DNA from 3 places in the Halodurantibacterium flavum genome. Region 2 is predicted to be linked to each of the others. Evidence: riboswitches for the same ligand, from Rfam matches in the RefSeq annotation. Region 2 holds a riboswitch; each other region holds the start of a gene.
What was found. A riboswitch is a leader RNA that binds a small molecule or an ion and turns the genes downstream of it on or off. The one in region 2 is predicted to bind thiamine pyrophosphate.
Positions count from the first base shown of each region.

Region 1: linked by a shared signal. The riboswitch ahead of thiC (phosphomethylpyrimidine synthase ThiC) and the one ahead of thiB (thiamine ABC transporter substrate binding subunit) in region 2 are both predicted to bind thiamine pyrophosphate.
Region 3: linked by a shared signal. The riboswitch ahead of thiD (bifunctional hydroxymethylpyrimidine kinase/phosphomethylpyrimidine kinase) and the one ahead of thiB (thiamine ABC transporter substrate binding subunit) in region 2 are both predicted to bind thiamine pyrophosphate.

Region 1 is NZ_JBHUGH010000009.1:312,178-315,429, reverse strand. It holds gene ACFSGJ_RS12180 (tellurite resistance TerB family protein) at 1-304, shown strand, start outside; gene thiC (phosphomethylpyrimidine synthase ThiC) at 357-2,147, opposite strand; TPP riboswitch at 2,218-2,342, opposite strand; gene ACFSGJ_RS12170 (gamma-glutamyl-gamma-aminobutyrate hydrolase family protein) at 2,379-3,146, opposite strand; gene ACFSGJ_RS12165 (amidoligase family protein) at 3,131-3,252, opposite strand, start outside.
Region 2 is NZ_JBHUGH010000010.1:110,029-113,280, forward strand. It holds gene ACFSGJ_RS13370 (thiamine/thiamine pyrophosphate ABC transporter permease ThiP) at 1-355, opposite strand, end outside; gene thiB (thiamine ABC transporter substrate binding subunit) at 331-1,314, opposite strand; TPP riboswitch at 1,359-1,460, opposite strand; gene aroC (chorismate synthase) at 1,553-2,656, shown strand; gene ACFSGJ_RS13385 (HU family DNA-binding protein) at 2,754-3,044, opposite strand; gene ACFSGJ_RS13390 (AMP nucleosidase) at 3,183-3,252, opposite strand, start outside.
Region 3 is NZ_JBHUGH010000038.1:2,852-6,103, forward strand. It holds gene ACFSGJ_RS19670 (FAD-dependent oxidoreductase) at 1-736, opposite strand, end outside; gene thiD (bifunctional hydroxymethylpyrimidine kinase/phosphomethylpyrimidine kinase) at 733-1,533, opposite strand; TPP riboswitch at 1,589-1,693, opposite strand; gene ACFSGJ_RS19680 (chemotaxis protein CheB) at 1,795-2,727, shown strand; gene ACFSGJ_RS19685 (chemotaxis protein CheD) at 2,724-3,248, shown strand.

The DNA of each region.
Region 1 (3,252 bases), on a different contig from region 2:
CGACGGTCAGGTCGATGAGGCCGAGATGGGCCGGATCCTCGGGCATCTCAACCCCGATGAGGTCACCGAGGGCGAACGCGCCACCGTGATGGCCGAGATGCAGCAGCCCGTGGATATCGAGGCGCTCGCCCGCGGCGTGACGCGCCCCGAGGTTGCGACCGAGGTCTATCTCGCCGCGCTTTTGACAGTAGACGACGCGAATGAGGCAGAACGCGACTACCTGCGGCGCCTTGCCTCTGCGCTGCGGCTGGAGCCGGGCATCGTGCAACGGCTGCATCGCATGACGGGTGCGGGCAGCGCCTGATAATGGACGGCGCGGGTTTTCCGCCCGCGCCGCTATCCGCTCGGTCGAACGCTCAGTCGGCGGGCATATAAAGGTCGCCCCCCGCGCGATAGCGTTCCGCCATTTCCAGCATCCCCTTGCTCTTGGCCTCGGCCCGAATGTCGTGGGATATCCGCATCGAGCAGAATTTCGGCCCGCACATCGAACAGAAATGCGCGACCTTGTGCGCCTCTTTCGGGAGGGTCTGGTCGTGAAAGGCGCGGGCCGTATCCGGGTCGAGCGAGAGGTTGAACTGATCCTCCCAGCGGAACTCGAACCGCGCGCGTGAGAGCGCGTCGTCGCGGAGGCGGGCGGCCGGGTGGCCCTTGGCAAGGTCCGCGGCATGGGCGGCGATCTTGTAGGTGATAACCCCGGTCTTGACGTCGTCCCGGTCCGGCAGGCCCAGATGTTCCTTGGGCGTGACGTAGCAGAGCATCGCGGTCCCGAACCAGCCGATCATCGCGGCGCCGATGCCGCTGGTGATGTGGTCGTAGCCCGGTGCAATGTCGGTCGTCAGGGGCCCGAGCGTGTAGAATGGCGCCTCGGCGCAGACCTCCAGCTGGCGGTCCATGTTCTCCTTGATCTTGTGCATGGGCACATGGCCCGGCCCCTCGATCATCACCTGGCAGTCGTGCTTCCACGCGATCTGCGTCAGTTCGCCCAGCGTTTCCAGTTCCGCGAATTGCGCGGCATCGTTGGCATCGGCGATGGAGCCGGGGCGCAGCCCGTCGCCAAGGCTGAAACTGACGTCGTAGGCGCGCATGATCTCGCAGATCTCTTCGAAATGCTCATAGAGAAAGCTCTCTCGGTGGTGGTGCAGGCACCACTTGGCCATGATTGAGCCGCCGCGCGAGACGATCCCCGTCACGCGGTCCACCGTCAGCGGGATGTGGTGCAGCCGCAGCCCGGCGTGGATGGTAAAGTAATCCACCCCCTGTTCCGCCTGCTCGATCAGCGTGTCCCGATAGACCTCCCATGTCAGGTCCTCGGCCACGCCGCCGACCTTTTCCAGCGCCTGGTAAAGCGGCACGGTCCCGATGGGGACGGGCGCGTTCCGGATGATCCATTCGCGGATGTTGTGGATGTTGCGGCCGGTGGACAGGTCCATCACCGTGTCGGCGCCCCAGCGGATCGCCCAGACCATCTTTTCGACCTCTTCCGCCATCGAGGATGTGACGGCGGAATTTCCGATATTCGCGTTGATCTTCACGAGGAAGTTGCGGCCGATCACCATCGGCTCCAGCTCCGGATGGTTGATGTTGGCGGGCAGGATCGCACGGCCGGCGGCGATTTCGTCCCGCACGAATTCCGGGGTCACGAAATCGGGGATGGCCGCACCGAACGCCTCTCCATCACGGGTGGCGGCGGTGCTGCGGCCGAGGTTCTCGCGGATGGCGGCATATTCCATCTCGGCGGTGACGATCCCGGCGCGGGCATAGGCGAGCTGCGTGACCGCGCCCTTTGTCGCGCGGCGGGGGATGGGGAGCGCGGGGAATTCGGGCGTCAGCCGGTCGCCTTCGGCAAAGCCGTTATCCTCGGGGCGGACGCGCCGGCCCGCATAGGTCTCGGTATCGCCGCGCGCTGCGATCCAATCGGCGCGGGTCCGGGGCAGGCCACGGGCAATGTCGATCCGCGCCGCCGGGTCGGTATAGGGGCCAGAGGCGTCGTAGATCGTGACAGGTGGTTCCGCCGCGGTCGGGTGCAGCGCGATCCGGCGCATCGGCACCCTCAGGCCCGGATGACGTTCGCCCGCGACATGGATCTTGGTCGAGGCGGGAAGGGGGCCGCAGGTCACGGTCGGGGTGGGATGGGAAAGTTCGTTCATGGCAGGCTCCTCTGCAAGCGCATGGAGACCCAGTTCGGCAGCGGAGAATGGATGCCCTTTCGCGGAAGGCCCGCGGGCGATCGCACCGTCCCTACGCCAGTGTTAACTGGATCAGGTTCAAAGGGTCCCCTGCGCCACACGCCAAAGCGTTCAGCAGGATCTCAGCCCCTTGCCGGGGCACCCCTGGTCAGCAATCCGATGATGCGGGAGGCGGGCGTCGCCTGTCAACCGTCATTCGCGGTCCGTGGTGGCCCCGGCCGGCGCGATATCTTCCGGCGTGGCGCCAAGGTCCATGTCGGCATCGACGGCGGCGGTCTGGCTGCGATCCTGCCGGCGCGCGCGGGCCGCGCTGACCAGCGCCGCAAAGATCGCACGCTGGCGGCTTGCATAGAACAGATGCTCCGGATGCCATTGCACACCCAGCGCGAAGGGGTCCGATATCCGTTCGATCCCCTGAATCATCCCGCCTTCGTCCAGCGCAGCCACCCGCAGGTTCTCGCCCAGATCGGCGACTGCCTGACTGTGGAGCGCGTTGACCATCATCGGCGCATTGCCCGCGATTTCATGCAGGCGCGTTCCCGGGCAAAGCGTCACGCGCTTGCGCGGCAGGATCGTGCGGAACTCCCGGCTTGTCGTGAAGAATCCATAGGCGTCCTGATGCAGCGTTCCGCCAAGCGCGATGTTCAGCATCTGCGAACCCCGGCAAATACCGAGGATCGGCATGTTGCGGTTCAGTGCCCCCGTCACCAGCCGGTGTTCGAGCGCATCGCGGTCGGGGTCCAGTCGCGCCGAGGTCACGACGCTCATGCCGTAAAGATCGGGGGAAATGTCGTCGCCGCCCCCCACGATCAGCCCGTCCACCCGGTCGAGATCGGGCGGCCGCGCCGTGTCCCACCGCACCGATCGTCCACCGGCCAGCCAGACGTTGAGCGCCACGAGCGGGAAGATCCGCCAGCCGGACCGGCGCGAGGTCGTGACGGCGATCAGGGGGCGGTCCATGTGGCCTCGGCAATCCCTGCGTCGTGCAGGACTTCTTCGACATGAAGCCGCCAGTCGCGCCGCAGGCTGGTCAGATGCTGGCGATGGTCCAGCCAGTCCGACGAAA
Region 2 (3,252 bases):
AGTCGTTGAAAATCCCGTTTCGGCCAAAGACTGCCAGAAGCCCCAGAACCGCCACCAGCGTCGGCAAGAGGAACGGGGCGCCCAGCAGGGTGACGATGATCTGCCGGCCGCGAAAGCTGCGCCGTGCAAGGGCGCGCGCGACCGGGATCGCCAGTGCCACGGAAAGTCCTGCCGACAGTGCGGCCTGCCAGACGGTAAACCGGATTGCCGCCCAGTCCGCCGGCCCAAGCCCCGATGTCCCGCCCGCGCGCCAGAACACCGCCCCAAGGGCGCCCAGCGTCAGCAGGAGAAGCAGCGCCGCGACCGCGACGCCGCCCCATCCTGCGCGCCCTAGCGGCTGAGCGCCGAGAGCCATGTGGCCAGCGCGCCATCGCGGCGCGCCGCAGCCTCGGCCGGCGGCAGCAGAAGCGCCCGGTCAGGTGTGGGAAGATCCGCGAAGCCTTGGGCAAGCCCCGCCTCGGGCAGGACTGCCGGATACATCCAGTTGGTCTCTGGCAGGATGGCCTGAAACGCATCGGTCAGCATGAAGTCCAGAAACCGCGTTGCGAGTTCGGGCTGGTCGCTGGCGGCCAACATTCCGGCGACCTCGACCTGAAGGTAATGCCCTTCCTCGAAGATCGCCGCCGTCTTGCTGTCATCCCCCTCGGCGATGATGTGATAGGCGGGCGAGGTCGTGTAGGACAGAACCATGTCGGCCTCGCCGTTCAGGAACAGCCCGTAGGCCTCGGACCAGCCGGGCGTCACGGTCAGGATACGGGGGGCGAGGCCCTGCCAGATCTCGGGCGCGCGGTCGCCATAGGCGGCCTCGACCCACATCAGGAGGCCGAGGCCGGGGGTCGACGAACGCGGATCCTGAATGACCACCTGCAGGTCAGAGGCAATCAGATCCCCAAAGCTCGCCGGCGGATCGGCAAGGTCTGTGTCGTGGACGAAGGCGAAATAGCCCCAGTCGTAGGGCAGGAAGAGCGGATCGTCCCACGCCACCGGCAGGTCATGGTCCGGCGTCAGCCCATGTGGCGCGATCAGCCCGGTCTCGGCGGCAATGGCGGTAAGGTTGGTGTCGAGCCCGAGCACGATATCCGCCGGGCTACGCGCGCCTTCCAGTTGCAGCCGCGCCAGAAGCGCCGCGCCATCGCCCGCGCCGACAAAGGTCACGGTGCAGTCGCAGACCGCCTCGAACGCGGACTTGACCTGCGGCCCGGGGCCCCATTCGGACACGAAGCTGTCATAGGTGTAGATCGTCAGTTCGGGCGTCTGGGCCAGGGCCGGGGCGGTGGCCAGGATCAGTCCCGCAGCAAGCGTCGGATAACGCATTTCATCCTCCATTGCGACGGGCGGGGTCAGGATGCGCGATATGGGGATGCGCCGCTTGCCTTCCCTCCGCCGGTCTTAACCGGTTCAGGTTCAACGGGTTCGCGCAGCGCGCATCTCAGCCCGGCAGGGCACCCCGAGGTAGGGCCGACCCTAATCACCCCCGCGCCCGGTCACAAGCGGAAAGGCTTGAGCGCGCGCGCCCGCGGGGGTAACAGAAACCCCAAGCAAAGGGGCGCCCATGTCATTCAACACCTTCGGCCACATGTTCCGCGTCACCACCTGGGGCGAAAGCCACGGCCCGGCGCTTGGCGCGACGGTCGACGGGTGCCCGCCGGGCGTGCCGGTCGAGGCCACGCAGCTCCAGCACTGGCTCGACCTGCGCAAGCCGGGGCAGAACCGGTTCACCACCCAGCGGCGCGAGCCGGATGAGGTCGAGATCCTTTCGGGCGTCTTCGAGGGGCAGAGCACCGGCACCCCGATCCAGTTGATGATCCGCAATACGGACCAGCGGTCCAGGGACTATGGCGAGATCGCCGAGGCGTTCCGCCCGGGCCATGCCGACATCACCTATTGGCAGAAATACGGCATCCGCGACTATCGCGGCGGCGGGCGGTCCAGCGCGCGGGAAACCGCGGCCCGGGTGGCGGCAGGCGGTGTGGCGCGGGCCGCCCTGGGGGTTCTGGCGCCGGGTGTTTCCGTGACGGGCTACATGGTCCAGATGGGGCCGCACCGGATCGACCGGGCGCGTTTCGACGCGGCGGAAATCGCGCGCAATCCGTTCTGGACCCCCGATGCGCAGGCGGCGAAGGACTGGGCCGACTATCTGGATGCGCTCCGGAAATCCGGCGATTCGGTCGGTGCGGTGATCGAGGTTGTCGCCCGGGGCGTGCCGCCGGGTCTTGGCGCGCCGATCTATGCGAAACTGGACAGCGATCTGGCGGCGGCGATGATGTCGATCAATGCCGTCAAAGGCGTCGAGATCGGTGAGGGCATGGCGGCGGCCGCCCTGACCGGGACCGAGAATGCCGATGAGATTCGCATGGGGCCCGACGGGCCGGAATATCTGTCGAACCACGCGGGTGGAATTCTGGGCGGTATTTCGACCGGGCAGGATGTGGTTGTGCGGCTGGCGGTCAAGCCGACCTCTTCGATCCTGACGCCCCGGCGCAGCGTGACGCGCACCGGGCAGGAAACCGATCTGGTCACCAAGGGCCGGCACGATCCCTGCGTGGGTATCCGCGCCGTGCCGGTGGCCGAGGCAATGATGGCCTGTGTCATCCTCGATCACCTGCTGCTGCATCGCGGGCAGGTGGGCGAGGGTGCGCGCGGTCGCATCGGGTAAGGCGGCCTGTCAGGATCCCCACGGGCATAGTGCCAAAGAAAAAGGCCGTCCCTCGGGACGGCCTTGTGGTTTCCGCGGGCGGGCCGCGGAAATCCGATCAGCTGTTCACGCTGTCCTTGAGCGCCTTGGCGATCGTGACCTTGACGACCTTGTCGGCGGGCTTGGAAATCTGCTCGCCCGTGGCGGGGTTGCGCACCATACGTTCGGGGCGGGTGCGGCAGGCAAACTTGCCCAGACCGGGAAGCGTGACAGCGCCGCCTTCGGCGACTTCGCGCGTGATGAGCGTGCCGAGCGCGTCAAGCGCTGCGCCGGCGGTTTTCTTGTCCGAACCCATCTCCTCGGCCAAAGCGGCGACGAGTTGAGTCTTGGTCATCGGTTTCGTGGTCATCTCCAGTCTCCTCGTTCCTGGGCCCTGGGCGGGCCACTGTTTTATTTCAGGTGCCGCATGGCAGATCATTGACTTGCTACACTATCTTTTGGGGCGTTTCGCAAGCTAAAAGCTGTCGCAATTGGCTGTTTCCCGCCGTCAAAGAAAGGCTGTTTCCTCAAAGCTACGCAATTTACGGCTGTGTATGCGTTCCAGCGGCATCTCGCGC
Region 3 (3,252 bases), on a different contig from region 2:
GTTCAAGCAGCGCACGGGCTGTCAGGCGATGGCGGTCCGCGCTCTCGATCTGGGTGGCGCCAAGCATGAAGACGCCGTCACCCCGCGGCACGATGTAAAGCGGGTGACGCGGATGCAACAGGCGCACCGGTCGCGACAGCGTAATCTCCGGGCAGCGCAGCACGACCATCTCGCCTTTGACGCCCCGTAAATCCGACAGCATGTCCCGCGCGGCAAGTCCGCGACAGTCGATCATCCAACCGCCGTCTGGCGGCGTGCCCGTCTCTACCGGAACATCCGCATCCGCCAACCGGCGGCGCAGGTCCGCAAGCGCCGCACGCGGGTTCAGATGCGCCTCGGCGGCATAAAGAAGTCCGTGCCGGTGCATCGACAGATCGGGTTCAAGCCTCGCTATCTCTGACGCCGGAACATCGCGGTGACCGCCCGTCCTGCGCGCAAAACGCGCAAGATCCCCGCGGTCGCGCGACAGGGCCAGAACAAGGGTGCCGTTCCGGACAACACCACCGGCATGCCTGTCCCACCAGTCAGCCGCGCGCTGCCCCAGCCGGAGAACGGGTTCCTCGGCTGTCTCGCTCTCGCACCACGGGGCGAGCATTCCCCCGGCCCACCACGAACAGGCCTGCGGCCCCGGGTCAGGTCGGGTATCGAACAGGCGGATTTCCATCCCCCGCGCCCGAAGCGCCGTCGCGACGCAGAGGCCGGCAACCCCAGCCCCGATGACCGAAACCGGCCTCATGCCGGCCAGAACCTGTGAAAATGATGCACCGGCCCCTGCCCCCGGCCCAGGGAAAGACGGGCGCCGGCCCGGATTGCATCCTGCAGCCATCCATGCGCACGGGCGATGGCGTCGGGCAGAACCAGCCCCTGGGCAAGCCCCGCCGCGATGGCCGCGGCAAGGCTGCACCCGGTGCCATGCGTGTTCCGGGTGTTCTGGCGCGGCGCTTCAAATACAATGGTTCTGCCCGGCGTGACCAGCAGGTCGGTGACGACCTCACCGCGCCCGTGGCCACCCTTCATCAGGACCGCGCGCGCGCCCATATCCAGCAGCGCACGACCCTGTGACGCCATTTCCACCGCGTCCACCGCTTCCGGGCGATTCAGAAGGCGCGCGGCCTCCGGCAGGTTGGGGGTGATGATCGTGGCGGCAGGTAAAAGCCGCCGCAACATCGCCTCTATCGCAGTGCCGGGCAGAAGCACCGCACCCGACTTCGCCACCATCACAGGGTCGAGTACCACCGGCACGTCCTTTCCGGCCAGCCCGTCCGCGACAGTCACGATCGCGTCGGCATCACCCAACATCCCCAGCTTCACGGCGCCGACGCTGAAATCGTCAAAGACCGCGGCGATCTGGGCGGCAATCATCGCAGGGGTCACAGCCTCTACGCGGGTGACCGTCATGGTGTTCTGCGCCGTGACGGCCGTAAGGACGCTGGCACCATAGACGCCCAGCGCGGAAAATGTCTTGAGATCGGCCTGAATCCCGGCGCCGCCGCCGGAATCCGACCCCGCAATCGTAAGTGCAATGGGTGTCATATGCCGCCTCCTCGGTTTCGGGACAGGCGGAAAGCAGGTGATGCGCTGACGGAATGTACGTCGCGCGACCGTTCCCTCCGCCGGTATGACCCGGATCAGGTTCGATGGGTTGATGCACAGCATCTCTCAGCCCGCAGATCGGGCACCCCAACGGTATCGCTGCAATCCTAGCGGCACCGGCGGTGGTTCGCAAGCGACCGGGCTTAGTCATTGATTAAAGGGTTTGGTCCAGAAACAGAGCCATCGGGCAAGGAGAACGGGTTGGGCAAGCGAATCATCCTCATCGACCGGCGGCCAATCCGGGCGATGAAACTGGCAGACGGGTTGCGCGCAGCCGACCTGGTGGTGATCGACGCCGTGGTCTCGCCGGCGCAGGCCCTGCGCCATCCGCGCCTGTCCGAGGCCGAGGCGATTTTTCTCATTGGTCCCGCCCGGGGCGAGGTCGAGCGCGCGCGGGCCGATCTTGGCCCAGCCGGCCCCCCGGTCATCCCCGTCGCGGAGGAGGATATGGGCGGTCTTGCCGGGGCCGATTACACGCGCGTGGCCACGCGCCTTGTGCAAATGCTGCGCGGTCCCGCCCCCCCGGCGCCAGAGCTTCGCCCAATCGTCTGCATCGGCGCCTCCACCGGCGGGGTGACGGTCCTCGAACAGATATTGGAGGCGTTTCCCGCCGACTGCCCCCCGACGATGATCGTTCAGCATATCCGTGGCAGCTTCAGCGCGGGTCTGGCAGAGCGTCTCAACCGTCTCTACCGGCCAGAGGTGAGCGAGGCCCGGACTGGCGCACCGCTGCTGCCGGGTCACGTCTACCTTGCGCCTGGGGACCAGCATCATCTGGAAATGCGCATGCAGCCGGGCGCCCAGTGCCGGCTGACGACAGGCGAACGCGTTTCCGGCCACCGTCCGTCTGTGGATGCGCTTTTCCGGTCGGTGGCCGACAGGGCGCCGCCCGGGGTCGCCGCAATTCTGACCGGCATGGGGCGCGACGGGGCGCAGGGTCTGCTGCAACTGCGCCACCGCGGGTGGCATACAATTGCCCAAGACGCACAATCCAGCACCGTCTACGGCATGCCCAGGGTCGCCGCCGAAATCGGGGCCGTTGATGAAGTTCTGCCGGGCGCGGCCATCGGCCCGGCGATCCTGCGCGCCTGCAACCGCATCACGCAACGCCACCAGTCAGGACAAGACCTGTGACCGCCCCGCCACCGAACCTCATTCACGTGCTGCAGGGCGAATACCGCCTGTCCAACCGCCCCGGGGACATGCTCAGCACGCTTCTCGGCTCTTGCGTGGCTGCCTGCGTCTATGATCCGGTGACCGGTGTGGGCGGGATGAACCACTTCCTGCTGCCCGACGGCGGGCTCGGGGACAAGGCAAGCCTTCGCTACGGCGTCAACTCGATGGAACAGATGATCAACGCCCTCCTCAAAAGCGGGGCCGATCGTCGCAGGATGGAGGCCAAGATCTTCGGCGGCGGGCGGATGCTGCCCGGGCTCCGGAATATCGGGCAGGACAATATCGAGTTCGCCCGATGGTTCCTGAACGGCGAGAGCATCCGGATCACCTCGGAAAACGTCGGCGGGACACAGGGCCGCAAGCTGCGATTCTGGCCCGTGACAGGGCAGGCCCAGGTGCAGCTCATGCAGCCGCATGAGGCGCCGCCACCCCAGCGACCGCGCCTTGCCGCCGATGACGGTGCGGTGGAGCTTTTCTAGGTCA